One region of the Deinococcus aquiradiocola genome, then DNA from elsewhere that is predicted to be linked to it. Evidence: riboswitches for the same ligand, from Rfam matches in the RefSeq annotation. Region 1 holds a riboswitch; the other holds the start of a gene.
The links. Region 1 has a riboswitch for cobalamin ahead of IEY33_RS03020 (ABC transporter substrate-binding protein). Riboswitches for the same ligand answer to the same signal wherever they lie in the genome.
Positions count from the first base shown of each region.

Region 2: another riboswitch for cobalamin. It lies ahead of IEY33_RS05720 (cobaltochelatase subunit CobN); the one in region 1 lies ahead of IEY33_RS03020 (ABC transporter substrate-binding protein).

Region 1 is NZ_BMOE01000001.1:651,960-659,514, reverse strand. Features, by position in the region: gene cobT (nicotinate-nucleotide--dimethylbenzimidazole phosphoribosyltransferase) at 1-277, opposite strand, end outside; gene cobU (bifunctional adenosylcobinamide kinase/adenosylcobinamide-phosphate guanylyltransferase) at 318-839, opposite strand; gene IEY33_RS03040 (cobyric acid synthase) at 836-2,257, opposite strand; gene IEY33_RS03035 (pyridoxal phosphate-dependent aminotransferase) at 2,385-3,434, opposite strand; gene cbiB (adenosylcobinamide-phosphate synthase CbiB) at 3,427-4,371, opposite strand; gene cobO (cob(I)yrinic acid a,c-diamide adenosyltransferase) at 4,371-5,036, opposite strand; gene IEY33_RS03020 (ABC transporter substrate-binding protein) at 5,036-5,938, opposite strand; adenosylcobalamin-variant (AdoCbl-variant) riboswitch at 6,083-6,173, opposite strand; gene IEY33_RS03015 (histidine phosphatase family protein) at 6,300-6,866, opposite strand; gene IEY33_RS03010 (adenosylcobinamide-GDP ribazoletransferase) at 6,867-7,555, opposite strand, start outside.
Region 2 is NZ_BMOE01000003.1:15,013-22,567, forward strand. Features, by position in the region: gene IEY33_RS05715 (VWA domain-containing protein) at 1-132, opposite strand, end outside; gene IEY33_RS05720 (cobaltochelatase subunit CobN) at 129-4,505, opposite strand; cobalamin riboswitch at 4,608-4,779, opposite strand; gene IEY33_RS05725 (HoxN/HupN/NixA family nickel/cobalt transporter) at 5,014-6,024, shown strand; gene IEY33_RS05730 (nitronate monooxygenase) at 6,140-7,528, opposite strand.

The DNA of each region.
Region 1 (7,555 bases):
CGGGCGTCACTTCCGGCGGGAAGGCGCTCACGCCCTCCGCGACGACGCCGTGGTCGCCCGCCGCGACGATCACGGCCGACCCCGCCGGGTGAGGCCGGGGCGTGCCGAACACGCCTGCCAGCCGGACGCTCAGGTCTTCCAGCAGGCCGAGCGCGCCGGGCGGTTTGGTGAGCTGGCCCTGACGTTCGCGCGCCGCGCTCATCGCGGCCCGGTCGGCGGGCAGGACGGAGCGGATCAGGGTGTCGAGACGGTCGGACGGCTGTTCATGGTGCGTCATGGGAACCTCAGCAAGGGAAGGATGGGGGAGGGGGAGGGGATCACTTGAGGCGGAGCGGCAGGCCGCTGATGACGGCCCACGCCTCGCGGCTGTCCTGCGCGAAGCGCTGGTTCACCCAGCCGAGCGTGTCGCGGTACCGGCGAGCGAGGGCGTTGTCCGGCACGATGCCCGCCCCGACCTCGTTGCTGACGGCGACGAGGGCCGCGCCGCGCGCGCGCTGCACCTCCAGTACGGCGTCTGCCGCGCGCAGGATGGCCGCGTCGTCGTCGCCGCGCAGGATGAGGTTGCTGACCCACAGGCTCAGGCAGTCGAGCAGCACCACGCCCCTCACGCCGCGCAGGGCGTCCGCGACGTTCAGCGGTTCCTCCAGCGTGACCCACGCGGCGGGCCGGTCGGCGCGGTGCCGCCCGATGCGGTCTTCCATCTCGGTGTCGAAGGCCTGCGCCGTCGCGAGGTACGTCACGGCGTCGCCGCCCAGCGCGGCGGCCAGCCCTTCCGCGTGACGGCTCTTGCCGCTGCGCGCGCCGCCCGTCACGTACAGCAGCGGTGAGGGGCCGCTCACGCCGTCACCCCCGCCAGCTCCCGGATGAGGGGCCAGTCGAGGTTCGCGCGCACGGCCTGCGCGATGGCGTCCAGCCGCGCGTCCAGGGCGGGCACCGCGTCCGGGACGGGCAGGCCCGCAGTGGTCAGGAAGGCGTGCAGGAAGCCGGGGTTCTCCAGCAGGCCGTGCAGGTACGTGCCGCGCACGTTCCCCTGCCGCCACAGCAGGTCCGGCACGAGCGTCCGCACGCCCGCGCCCGCCACGGTCACCCCGTGGTGAATCTCGTACCCGTGCAGCGTCCCGCCGCTCTCCGGGTCGTGCAGCGACGTGAGGCGCGTCGTCTTGCCGGGCGCCATGACCGTCTCCAGGTCCAGCAGGCCCAGGCCCGGCGCGCTCCCGCCCCCCTCGATCCCCTCCGGGTCCGAGACGGTGCGCCCCAGCATCTGCAGGCCGCCGCAGATGCCGAGCACCGGCACGCCTTCCCGCGCGGCGCGCGACACGCCCGCCGCGAGACCGGTGGCGCGCAGCCACTCCAGGTCGGTCACGGTCGCCTTGCTGCCCGGCAGGATCACGGCCCGCGCGCCCTCCAGTTCGGCGGGCCCGCTCACCCAGCGGGCCAGATGCGCGAGCGGCGCGAACTCGTCGAGGTTGCTCACGCGCGGCAGACGCGGAATCGCCACGAAGCCCCCCGCGCCGTCCCCGCCGTCCCCGCTCCAGAAGCCGTCCTCTTCCGGCAGCGTGAACGGCAGCCACGGGATCACGCCCACGGTCGGCACGCCCGTCCGTTCCTGCAGCCACTCCGGCGCGGGCGACAGCAGGGCCGCGTCCCCCCGGAACCGGTTGAGCAGGAAGCCGCGCAGCAGCGAGCGCTCGGCGTCCTCCAGGCAGTGCCACGTGCCGAGCAGGTGCGCGAACGCCCCGCCCCGGTCGATGTCGCAGGCGAGCAGGACCGCTGCCTGCACCTCCAGCGCCACCCGCATGTTCACGATGTCCGAGCCGCGCAGGTTCACCTCCGCCGGACTGCCCGCCCCCTCGATCACGACCACGTCGTACTCGTCCATCAGGGCGTGCAGCGCGTCACGCACGTGCGGCCACAGCCTCGGCTTGCGTTCCCGCCACGGCAGCGCCGTCAGTTCCGGACTGGCCCGGCCGAGCAGCACCACCTGACTGCGCGTGTCGGCCTCCGGCTTCAGCAGGACCGGGTTCATGCGGACGTCCGCCGGGACGCGCGCTGCGGCCGCCTGCACGATCTGCGCGCGGCCCATCTCCAGGCCGGTGGTCGTCACGCCCGCATTGTTGCTCATGTTCTGCGCCTTGAAGGGCGCCACCCGCAGGCCCTCGTTGCTGAGCGCGCGGCACAGCGCCGCCACGAGGTAACTCTTGCCCGCGTTGCTCGTGCAGCCCTGCACCATGATGGCCTTCGCCCTGTGCTTCGTCATGCGTCTCCCTTTGCGCCCGTGTGCCCAGCCTTCCGCCGGGCGCGTTCCGAGGACGGAACCGCGCCCCGGCGCCTCGCCTGGAACCCGGTCGTGCTTCGTCCATCCTGCCGACTCCCGCACGGCGCCGTCACGGCTGACCGGACGTGGCGCCCGCCAGCACGACCGCGAGCGCCGACACGAGCGCGGCATTCTCGTCCGCGCCACGTGCCGAGACGCGCACGTGGTGCGGCGCGCCGTAACTCGTGCAGTCCCGCACCTTCAGGCCCCGGTCCAGCAGGGCCGCCGTGACGCCCGCCGCGTCCGGCACGCGCAGCGTCATGTACGGCGTCCCGTGGTGCTCCACCTCGCCCAGCCGCGCGAGGTCCCGTGCGAGGACCCGCGCGAGGGCCGCCACCCGCGGCAGCGTCGCGTGCAGGTGCGCCTGCGCGTCCGGCAGGGCCTGCAGCAGCGCGGCCGTCCCGGCAGGCAGTGCCCACGCGGGCGCGAGGTTCTGCAGGGCGGCCGCCACGCCTGTCCCCGCCACGGCGTACGCGGGCCGCGCGCCCACCAGGCCGTGCGCCTTGCCGGGCGAGTGCAGCAGCAGCGTGTGGTCGTCCGGGGCGGGCAGCGGCAGGTCCACGAACGGCGCGTACGCCGCGTCCACGATCAGCAGCGCGTCCGCCCGCCGGCACGCCGCCTGCAGGGCCGCCACCTCGCCTGGCGGCAGGGCACGCCCGGTCGGGTTGTGCGGGTGCCCCAGGTACACGAGCCGCGTGCCGGGCGTCACCGCGCCCGCCGCCTGCCCTGTCCCCACTTCCTGCGCCGCGTCCGTCACGGTGACGTGCGCCGCGCACAGGGCCGCCGCCCGCCCGAACTCCCCGAACGGCGACAGGACGCTCAGCACCCGGTCGCCGGGCCGCAGGTACGCGCGCGCCACCCGGTGCAGCAGTTCCGACGCGCCCACCGACGGCACCACGCCCGCCGCCGTCAAGCCGTGCCACGCGGCCAGTCGTGCCCGCAGGGCCGCGTAGGAGGGGTCCGGGTAATGCGCATGGTCCGCGTCCCGCACGGCCCGCAGCAGCTCGGGGTTCGGGCCGAAGGGGTTCGTGTTCACGCTGAAGTCCGTGCCCGTGAACGGTCCCCGGCCCGGCCCGCCGTGAGGGACGCCGGCCAGCAGCGGCTGCAGCGCCTCAGGCACGCCCGGCCCCCTGCCTTTGCCCAGCACCCGGCCAGCGGGGCAGAGGGACCAGCAGCAGCGGTACGGCGAACGCCAGCGTCCAGCGTGCCAGACGCAGGGCGCGCCGCACATCGTCCACCGTCGCCTCCCGGCCCGCCGCGTTCAGCGCGTACACGCCGCGCTTTTCCAGCCGCACGCCGAGCGCCCCCGCGAACACGCCCATCGGGTGCCCCGCGTTCGGGCTGCTCGTGAGGCGCGCGTCCCGCCGCCACGCCCGCCACGCGCCCGCACCGTCCAGCCGCGCGGGCACGCACGCGAGCACCGCGCACCCGGCCGTGACGCGCGCGGGCAGCAGGTTCAGCAGGTCGTCGGCGCGCGCCGCGACCTTGCCCGCGAACTCCAGCGGCGGCGTGCGGTAGCCCCACATGGCGTCCGCCGTGTTCGTGAGCCTGTACGCTGCGGCGAGCGGCAGGCCGCCCAGCCGGTACGCGACCGTCGGCGCGACCACGCTGTCCGACAGGTTCTCCGACACGCTCTCGATGACGGCCGCCGCCACCTCGCCCGCCGTCAGGTCCGACGTGTCCCGGCTCACGAGATGCCACGACAGGAGCCGCCGCGCCCCCGGCAGGTTCCCGGCCTCCAGTGCGGCGCACACCTCGCCTGCCGCCGCGAACAGCGCACGGCGACTCAGGAGCGTCTTGAGGACCGCCGCCTGCAGCGGCCACGGCAGCCGCCCGGCCAGCGTGCCCGCGCCCGCCGCGAGGGCCGCACCGGCCGCCCAGCCCGCCCCGCCCTCCAGCAGTTGCGCGCCCGGCGTGACGGCCCGCCACGCCCGCCGCGCCCGCCCGAGAAACGACCCCATCCACGCGACCGGGTGGACGGCCGTGGGCGGCTCGCCCAGCGCGTCGAGCGCCAGTGCCAGCAGCAGCACGCGCCGGGAGGAGCGCGGGAGGCGCATCAGTGCTCGATGCCCGCCTGCGCGCCGATGCCTGCCTCGTAGGCGTGCTTCACCGGCTGCATCTCGGTCACGGTGTCCGCGTACGACACCAGTTCCGGCAGCGCCCCGCGCCCCGTCACGACGACGTGCACGCCCTCGTCACGCGCGTCCAGGGCCGCCTGCACGTCGCTCCACGCGACCCAGCCGTACTTCAGAGCGTACGTGAACTCGTCCAGCACCACCATGTCGTGCTCGCCGCTCAGGATCGCGTCCCGCGCGAGCGCCCACCCGGCCGCCGCCATCGCCGCGCTGTTCTCCAGGTCCTGCGAGCGCCACGTGAACCCGTCGCCCAGCCCCGCGAACGGCACGCCGAGCGCCTCCAGCGAGCGGTGCTCCCCGAACTTCGCGTTTTCGTGCTTGATGAACTGGAACAGCTTGACGCGCAGCCCGCGCCCGTGCGCTCGCAGCATCAGACCAAGCGCGGCGGTCGTCTTGCCCTTGCCGTTCCCGGTGTTCACGATCACGAGGCCCCGCCGTCCGCGCGTCAGGCCGTCCCGCTTGCGGTGCGCGTCGCGCTGCGCGGTGAGCTGCGCCATGGCCTCCTCGCGCCGCTGCGCGGTGTCCCCGTCGGGCGTTGGGGCGTTGCCTTCGTCGGGCATCAGAGGAGCGGTGCCTTCGTCGGGCATCAGAAGCGCTCCGGGTGCAGCAGGCGCGCCAGGACCCTCAGGGCCACCGGGAGGCGCGGACCGGGACGCGACAGGGCGTCGATCTCCTCCGGCGTCGGCTGGTACACCCGGCCCGCGTTCACGGCCTGCAGCGACGCCCAGCCGGGACGGTTCCGCGCGTCCTGCACGGTCAGACCGATCATCACGGACGGGTTCGCCTTGACGACCAGTTCCGGCGAGATCTTCGGGAAGTCGCCCAGGCCGCCCGGCACGACGTTCATGCCGCCCGCCTTCTGCAGCAGCACCCCGATGAAACTGTCCGGCCCCACCGAGTACGGCGCGGGCGACACCTCGTAGTACGCGCTGACCTTCGGCACGCCGCGCAGCGCCGCCGTCGTCGCGTTCAGGTCGGTGCGCATGGACGTGATGAGCCGCGTCGCGCCCGCCTCGTGGTTCGTGAGCTGACCCAGCACCGCGATCTTCTGGAAGACCTCGGTGTACGACTGCGCCGTCCCGCCGTACACGTTCAGGCCCGCCGCCGCGAGCTTCTCGGTGAGGCGCGACCCGCCCGACTCGTCCGCCAGCACCAGGTCCGGCTTCAGCGCGATGATCGCTTCCAGGCTGGGCGCGTACGCGCTCCCCACCTTCGGGAGGGCGGCCGTCTCGGCCTTCGGGTAGTTGCTGAACCTGTCCACCCCGACGAGCTGCGCGCCCGCCCCGATCGCGAAGAGCGTCTCGGTGTGGCTGGGCAGCATCGCCACGATGCGTTTCGGGGCGTGCGTGAGCGTGACCTTGCGGCCCAGGTCGTCCGTGACGGTCAGCGGGTAGTGCGTGGCGTGCGCCGCGCCGAGCAGCAGCGTGGCCGCGAGCGCGGCCGTGCGTACGGGCAGCGGGCGGGGGTTAAGGATGGTGCGGGTGGACATGATGGACTCCGGCGTGCGTGGATGCTCGCCCGGACGGCGCACGAAAAACCGCCCGGGCGTGGGCCAGGGCGGACGCGGCATGACAGGTCCAGTTCCCCCGAATCCCCCTGTGTACGAGAGGTGGCCGTCCTGGGTGGACGGCCCGGCCTGACTGGCATTCGGGCTGAGGCGCGAGGCGCCAATACCGCTGCGGAACAGCGCCGGAATCTCACCGGACTTCCCCAACTGGCGGGCCTTCGGGCCGCGTTCCAGTCCCGCGAGGCGGGCTTCAGGTACACGGAGGGTAGCACGCGTCCGCGCCCGGCACCTTCCGCGTCACGCTTCCGGCGCAGAGCGCGTCATGCTTCCGGCGCGGAGCGCGTCACGTGCCCGGCGCGAGCGACACCAGCCACCACGCGGTCCCGGCCCTCCGCAGGTGCGCGGCCGTGCCGGTCGGCGCTTCGGCCGCGAGCAGGCCCACCGTGAGCCGCAGCACGGCGAGCAGCGGCCCCAGGTGCGTGAAGGCCACGGCCGTCCCGGTGGGCGGCAGGGTGTCCAGCCAGCCCTGCACGCGGGCGTGGAAGGCCGCGCCGCTCTCCCCGCCGGGCGGGCCGTCCGTGCCGCGCGGGTCCCCGAGGGCCGTCGTCCAGCGGGCCGGGGCCGCGCCGTACCGCGCCTCCAGTTCCGCCCAGGTGTGGCCCGCCATCACCCCGAACTCCGCCTCGCGCAGCTCTCCCGTCACCCGCACGTCCCCGCAGCCCGCCAGGGCCGCCGTCTGCAGGCAGCGCCGCGCGGGCGACACGTACACCGTTCCTGCGCGCGGCAGGCGCAGCGCGGCCGCCTGCCGCTCACCGTCCCTGCTGAGCGGCGCGTCCTCGCCGGGGCGCGGGTAGCGGCGCTCGGCGTTCGGGACGGTCGCCGCGTGCCGCACCACGTACAGGTCCAGCACCTACCGCCCCCACGCGAACGACAGCAGCACCGCCACCTCCGCCGCCACCACGCACGCGCCGTACACGTCGCCATTGATGCCGCCGCCCAGCCGCGACGCGCAGAACCGAGCGACGAGCAGCGCCGCCACCAGCGCCGACGCGGCCGCCACCAGCACCCGCACCGGCCCGAGCGGCAGCAGCAGCAGCGGGGCCGCCAGCAGCAGCGCGACCGGCCAGTGCCCCTCGCGGGACCGTGCGCCCAGCGAATCCACGCGCGCCGCCGGGAAGAGGTTCATCGGGGCGAGCAGCACCGTGCGCGCCAGCACCGCCGCCGCCAGCACCTCCAGCGGCCGCACCGCGCCCAGCGCACTCCACCACGCGAGCAGCACGAGCGCGCCCGTCGCCAGCCCGAACGCGCCCACATGCACGTCCCGCAGGATCTCCAGGCGCCGCTCCGGGGACTTCATGGCGAACACCGCGTCCGACGTGTCCACCAGCCCGTCGAAGTGCAGCAGGCCCGTCGCGGCCAGCCAGCCCGCCAGCACCAGCGCCGCACGCACGCCCTCCGGCAGCGGCAGCGGCAGCCACAGCAGGGCCGCCGCCAGCGCCCCCACCGCCCAGCCCGCCAGCGGGTAGAACCCGCTCGCCCGCGCGAACTCCCCGTCCCGCACCTCCAGCACGTGCGGGAGCGGGAAGGTCGTCAGGAACG
Region 2 (7,555 bases), on a different contig from region 1:
GCGCAGCAGCACGCCCAGCGACGGGTCGGCGGCGCACAGCAGCAGCGCGAGCCGCAGCGTCTCCTGCCCCACCAGCGCCGCGAACGGGTAGAGCGGCGGCCGGTGCGCCGACTGTGCTGACGGCGGCGTCACGGCGTCACCCCGCGCGCCCGGCCCGTCTCGCCTCTTGCCTCCAGCAGCGTCTCGCTGTCCAGCAGCACGTCCCGCAGCGCCTGCAGCGTGCCCGGGTCCGGCTGCTCCCACAGGCCGCGCTCGGCGGCCTCCAGCAGGCGTCCGGCGACCGCACCGAGCGCCCAGGGGTTGCTCTCCTCCAGAAAGGCGCGCGTGACGCTGTCCAGCGCGTACGTACGCGCGAGGTCCTCGTACACGAAGTCCGGCGCGACGTGCGCGGTCGCGTCATACCCGAAGATGTAGTCGACGGTGGCCGCCAGTTCCAGCCCGCCCTTGTACCCGTGCCGCCGGATGCCCTCCAGCCACTTGGGATTCACGACGCGTGACCGGTGCACGCGCAGCGTCTCCTCGCGCAGGTCACGCACGGCGGGCGACTCGGGCCGCGACGTGTCCCCGAAGTACGTGGACGGCTGCGCGCCCGTGAGAGACCGGATGGTGGCGATCATGCCGCCGTGGAACTGCAGGTAGTCGTCGCTGTCGAAGATGTCGTGCTCGCGGTTGTCCTGGTTGTGCAGCGCCACCTGCACGGTCCGCAGGCGCGCGGCGAACACCTCGCGGGCGGGCGTGCCGCTCCCGGCGCGCGTGTACGCGTACCCGCCCCACTCCAGGAAGGCGCGCGCGAAGTCCGCGTCGTCCTGCCAGTGGCCCGTCTCGATCAGCGGCAGGATGCCCGCCCCGTAACTGCCGGGCTTCGCGCCGAACACCCGGTAGCGGGCCTCCTGCTCGCGCTCGTCGAGGGGGCGTTCGTCCGGCACGGCGAGTTCCGCGAGGTAGTGCTTGCGCGGGAAGTTCAGTTCCGGGTCCTCGTCCAGGCCCGTCACGAGCGTCACGGCGTCGTCCAGCAGGTCGATCAGGTGAGGGAACGCGTCCCGGAAGAACCCGGAGATGCGCAGCGTCACGTCGACGCGCGGCCGACCGAGTTCCGCGAGCGGAACGACCTCCACGCCCTCCAGTCGCCGCGACGTGCCGCTCCAGACGGGCCGCACGCCGAGCAGCGCGAGCGCCTGCGCCACGTCGTCCCCGTGCGTGCGCATCTGCGCGGTGCCCCACGCGGACAGGCCCACCATTTCCGGCACCTGACCGTGCTCCCGCCGGTAGCGGTCCACCGTCTCCCGCGCGAGCGCCTGCCCGACCGTCCACGCCGCCTGGGACGGCAGGGCGCGCGGGTCCACCGCATAGAAGTTGCGTCCGGTCGGCAGGATGTGCGCCATGCCGCGCGTCGGCGCGCCGGACGGCCCGGCCGGCACGTACCGGCCTTCCAGCGCGTCCAGCGTGTGCCGCACCTCGGCGTCCACCGCCTCGAGGTTGGGGACGAGCGTGCCGCACACGAAGTCCAGCACCGCCGCCACGTCCGCACTGTGCAGGCCCAGCACGGCCCGCTGCGCGTCGTCCGCGCGGCCCGGCAGGAAGCCGTCTTCTTCCAGGCGCGCCATGAGGTCCAGGCTCAGGGCGTCCAGGCGTTCCAGCACGTCCGCGTGCGCGTGGCACGTCACGCCGCGCACGTCTGCGGGCGCGGGGAGGCGCTCGCCGGGCCGCGCGAGCAGCGCCGCGAGCTCGAAGCCGAACGCCGACGCGAGCGACGCCTGCAGGCCCGGCACGCCCGCGTTCGGGAGGCGCGTCAGGGCGCGCAGCATGTCCGGCAGGGGCGGCATCTGCCCCAGCACGTGCAGCCCGTCCCGGATCTGCGCGAGGCCCAGTTCGCACAGGTACCCGTCCAGGTCTTCGAGCAGGTGCGCGACGCCGCTGCCGTCCATCTCGGCCAGCGTGACCGGCACGCCCTCCGGCGTGAGTTCGTCGTCCCACTCGTGCTTGTGGTCGCCGTGGTCGGCGCTCAGCATGCCTTTCAGGTCGAGGTCCGCCTGCAGGTTCGTCTCGCGGATCAGGTCCCAGATCTGGCCCTGCAGCAGCGGCAGCTTGCCGGGGTCGAGCTTCTCGACGGCGTAGTACTCGTTCACGAGCGCGTTCAGTTCGCTGAGCGGCCCGTACGTCTCGGCGCTCGTCATGGGCGGCGTCAGGTGATCCACCACCACCGCGTGCGCCCGGCGTTTCGCCTGCGAGCCCTCGCCGGGATCGTTCACGATGAAGGGGTACACGAGCGGCGTGTCGGTGAGCAGCAGGTCCGGGAAGCACTCGCGGGACAGGCCGACGCCCTTGCCGGGCAGCCACTCCAGCGTGCCGTGCTTGCCGACGTGCACGACGGCGTGCGCGCCCCACCCGCCCTCGCTGCGCGGCGAGGTCAGCCAGCGGTAGAAGGCCGCGTAGTGATGCGTGGGCGGCAGGTCCGGCTGGTGGTAGATGGCGTCCGGGTCCATGCCGTACCCGCGCGGGGGCTGCAGCGCCACGAGCGCGTTCCCGAGCTCCATCGCCGCGAAGTGGTGGTGCTGCGCGTCCCCCCACGGTTCCGTCAGTCCGGCCGGGACGGGCGTGCCCGCCACGAGCTTGCGGTCGATGCGTGACCGGCCCGCCCGGACGCTCGGCCCGAGCGCGAGCGCCTCGCCCCACTGGTCGTTCATGCGCTGCCGGGGCGCGTCCGGCAGGGACCGGTGCCACTTCAGGTACTCGGCCCGGCCGTACCGGTACGCGCGGGCCGGATCGAGCGGGTGCGCGTCGTCGTACGTGCCGCGCGACAGCAGGTCGTGCATCAGCGTGTCGCTGTGCGCGGGCAGGTCCGGCAGGCGGTAACCGCGGCCCTTCATGGCGCGCAGCAGGTTCAGCAGGCTGGCGGGCGCGTCGAGCCCCACCGCGTTCCCGACCGACGCGGCCTTCGCGCCGGAATTCGTGAACACGAACGCCACCCGCTTGTCCGTGTTCGGCAGGTGCCGCAACTCCGCCTGCCGCGCCGCGATGCCCGCCACGCGCGCCGCGCGCTCCGCGTCCGGCACGTACACCACGCCGTCCGGCGTGGACTCCTTGAAGGACAGCGGGACCGTCACGATCCGCCCGTCGAACTCCGGGATGGCGACGTTCATGGCGGTGTCCAGCGGGTTCAGGCCACGGCTCGACAGTGCCCACGCGCCGCGCGCCATGCCGCTCGCGACCGCCTGGATCACCGGCACGCCCAGCCGTTCGAGCGCCGTGACGTTCCCGCCCGACAGCGTCACCCCGCCCGCGTTCACGTCGCCCAGCGCGAACGACAGCGTGCTGACGAGCGCGTCCACCCGGCCCAGCATCGGTGCGAGCGCCAGCGGGAAGCCGTCCTCCTGCGCCTTGAGGCTCGACGTGAACACCGCGAGCGCGTTCACGCCTGCCGCGTCCAGCGCGTCCAGCAGCACGTCCACGAAGGCCGTGTTGCCGCTCAGCAGGTGCGCGCGGTAGAAGAGCACGCCCACCGTGGGCCGTCCCGGCGTCGCCTGACGCGCCCAGTCTTCCAGCGTCGCGCCGTCCAGCGCGGGCAGGTACACGCCGTGCTCCGGCGTGACGCGCGCCGCTTCGCTCCCGAAGGCCGTGAGCAGCGTCCGGTCCGACAGGGCGCGCAGGCCCTGCGCGAGGTTGCCGGGACCGCCGTGCATGAACGCCAGCGTCAGCGTCTCCAGCACGTCGAGCGGCACGTTCCCGGCCCGCGCGAACTCCGGGTCGAGTTCGCCGACGCCGCTCACCACCGCGAGATGCTGCCCGCGCGCGCGGGCATGCGCCTGCAGCGCCGCGAACCCCGGCAGGCCCGAAAGCGACCCGTGCACGCGCAGCACCACGACGGCCGCGCGGCCCAGCTCGCCGTCCAGCAGCAGCTGCATCGCTTCCGGCGTCCGTACCCGCTGCAGCGGGTGCGTGAACAGCGCCGGGAAGCCGGGCGGGAACTCCTCGCGCGCCCGGCTCAGGGCGAGCAGGTCCGTGTCCGCGTGCGACAGCACCGCGATCCCCGACAGGTCCGCCTGCTCCGCCGGGACGGGCGCCGCCGCGTCCTCCTGCGGCGCGCGGTACTCCCAGTCGTAGAAGTTGAAGACGTACTCCGACAGGTCCGGCGGCGGCACCAGGAAGCGGTCGGCGGCGATCATGCTCTCGATGTAGTCGTAGATCAGGCCCACCTGCCACTCGGTGTTCACGCTGTGGAACCACACGCTGCGCCCGTCGAACACCAGCGACGCCACGTTCGCGAGCGTGCACGGCCCCAGGCAGCCCGCCCGCGTCAGGTGCACCTGATTCCTCAGGCGGCGCGACACCCATTCGTTCTTGTACGCGTCCACCGGCAGCGGCGCGTACCCGCGGTCCGTGTGACCGCAGCAGCAGCCGGAATAGCAGTACGACAGGTGACCGCGCCGCTGCACGATGTTCACGGTGCGGCCGTCGGCACGCGTGACCTTCTGGCGGTGCAGGGCCGCGCCCTGACCCTCAGTCACGGGCGCACCGCACGGCGAACAGGGCGAGGGAAGATGCCGGGATACGGCAGGACGGCAAGAGACAGGTTCACGGCGGGTCCCCCTTTCAGCGAGAGGTGCCCCCACACGGGGGCGGACCTGGCAGGCATTCGGGCTCGGGCGGGACGCTTGTCAGGTCCAGACCACACCGTTGCGGAACAGCGCCGGACTCACACCGGACTTCCCCACTTTAAGCCCGGTCTATGGTGCGCCCACACGGGCACGGCGACTCGGGCACCAGGCTGCCCGAGCATAGCAAACGAAAAGCTGTGTACACTCACGGACGGTCCCGCGCCCCAGCGGCCGGACCCAGCGAGAACAGAGGGAAGTCCGGTCACGCCTGCACGTCAGGTTCAGTCCGGCACGGTCGCGCCACGGTCACAGTCCGGTCGCTCACTCGCCGCCACGCGCCCCGCAAGGGCGCTCCGCCCCCGCGCCAGGGGCAGTCGAGCACCGGCTCTGCTGCCGCGCCCCACCGTCAGGAGCCGTCATGCATCACCCCGACCCGAACCACCCGCACCCCTCCGCCCTCCGGATGCCGCTCGCCCGCAGCGCCCGCCACAGCCTCCCGTACCTGAGCGTCGTGCTGGCCCTGCACCTGCTGGCCCTGCTGCTGTGGGTGCCTGCCGCCCTGCACGCGCCGCTGCTGTGGGGCGTGGGCGTCACCGCGTACCTGTTCGGCCTGCGTCACGCCTGGGACGCCGACCACATCGCCGTCATCGACAACACCGTCCGCAAACTCCTGCTGCTCGGCCGTCCCGCGCACGGCACGGGCCTGTACTTCGGGCTGGGGCACTCCGGCGTGGTGTTCGCCCTGTCCGCCGTGGCCGCCGTCGTCGGCAAGGCCCTGATCGGCCGGCAGGCCCAGCTGGAAACCTTCGGCGGGTGGGTGGGTCCGCTCGTGGCGGGCGCGTACCTCCTCACGGTCGCCGCCGTGAACCTCGCGTCGCTGCCGCGCGTGTGGCGCGGGCACGAGCAGCACCACTCGCACGGCGGGCTGCTCGCGCGCCTGATCGCGCCCATGACGCGCATGGTGAACCGGCAGTGGCAGGTCCTGCCGCTCGGTTTCCTGATGGGCCTGGGCTTCGACACCGCCACCGAAGTCGCCCTGCTCGGCCTGGCGGGCAGCGCGTCACAGCAGGGCCTGAGCCTCGCGTCCGTGCTGAGCCTGCCGCTGCTGTTCGCGTCCGGCATGACGCTCCTCGACACGCTGGACGGCGCGGCCATGACGCACGCCTACGCCTGGGCGCTCGAACACCCCCGCGCGCGGCGCGGGTACAACCTCATCGTGACCGGCCTGTCCGGCGGACTCGCCCTGGTGATCGGCGCGGTCACGCTCGCCGGATGGGTGGGGGCGCACTTCACGGCGCTCGGCGCGTGGCTCGCCCCACTCGGCACGCTCGACACGTCCACCCTCGGGTACTGGCTGTCCGGCATCGTGCTGGGCCTGTTCGTCCTGGCGAACCTGCGGTCACGGCGTGTCCCCTCCAGCCGCGGCTGAAAGGGACGGCACGCCCCGAACCCTGAGCAGGACGCGCACGTCCCGTCTGCAATCCGTTCTGTGGGGAAGGCGGGCGGGTCCAGTGTCTCCAGTCCGGGACTTCCAGGGCCGGGGCTCAGTCGAGCAGGTACCGGAGGGCGTCCAGGGCGGCGTACCCGGAGGTGTCCTGCCCCGGCCCGGAATCCGGGACCTGTCCGTGCGGCCAGCGGCCTGCGCTGCGCAGGTCGTCGCCGCTCGTGAGCAGCGCGGGCTCCGGTCCCTGTGGCTGCGTCTGCCCCAGGCCCACGTCGGCCAGCAGCGCGTTGCACAGGCACATGCGGCCCCGCGTGTCCTCCGCCCGGCCCCCCTTGCGGGTGTACTCCCCGACCGGTTCGGCCGGGCAGCGGAATCCCACGAGGCCGTCCGGCCGGGCGTAACTCTCGCGCAGGTACCCCAGGTCGCAGCGGCGCGTGCGGGCCGCGTACACGTCCGGGTCGGCGAGCGTGCCGGGCAGCATCACCACCTTAAAGGGAAAGCCGGTCGGGGACGCGTGCGGGTCCGTCCGTACGCGCAGCTCACCGCGCCGAGCGCCCCGCAGCGCCCGGTCGCGCAGGTCCGCGCGCAGGCCGGACTCCTCACAGTACGCGAACAGCGTGCCCACCTGCACACCTGCCGCGCCGCGCGCCCACGCGTCCCGCAGCGCTTCCGGCGAGCCCGTCCCGCCCGCCAGCCAGAACGGCAGGCCGAGCGCCGCGAGGGCCTGCAGGTCCACCTCGTCTTTCGGGCCGTAGCGCGGTTCGCCCCGTTCGTCGAGGGCGCGGTCCCCGCGCGGGGGGGCGCTGTGCCCGCCCGCCGTGGGGCCCTCCACCACGAAGCCCTGCACGGCCCCCTCGCCGCGCCGGGCCAGCATGGCCGCCAGCACGTTCGACGACACGACCGGCAGGAAGGCCGGACGCGCGAGCGGTACGCCCTCCAGGCCCAGGGACGCCGGATCGAAGGTCAGGACGGTCGGGGCGGCCGCGCCCGTCACGTCTAGCCGCAGGGTCGCCGCCTGTCCCGCCGCGAAGCGGTCGAGGACCTGCGGCACGTCGCGCGGGATGCCTGCTCCCATCAGCACGACGTGCACGCCCGCCAGGACCGCGCCGTACAGGCCCGGCAGGGTCTGCAGCTGAACCTTGGTGAGGAGGTTCACGCCGACCGTGCCGCCGTGCCCCTCACGGGCCAGCCACACCTCCACGAAGTTCGCCATGACCGTCAGACGCTCGTTCTCCGGCTGCAGTGGCACGCCGGGCAGCGGCACGCGCCGGTACGGCTGCCCCGCCGCCCGGCCTCCCGGCAGGAAGTACCGGTCGAGCACCTCCCGCACCGCATCCTGACTCGGGAAGTGTGCCAGGGCGCGCCGGGTGTGACCGCCCGGATCGCCGTCCTGCAGTCGCCGGACCATCACGGTGTCCAGGCACGTGGCCGACACGACGCCCAGCTGACCGGCCCGCGACACGGCCCGTGCGAGCGGCCAGCCGGACACGCCCACCCCCATCCCTCCCTGGATCAC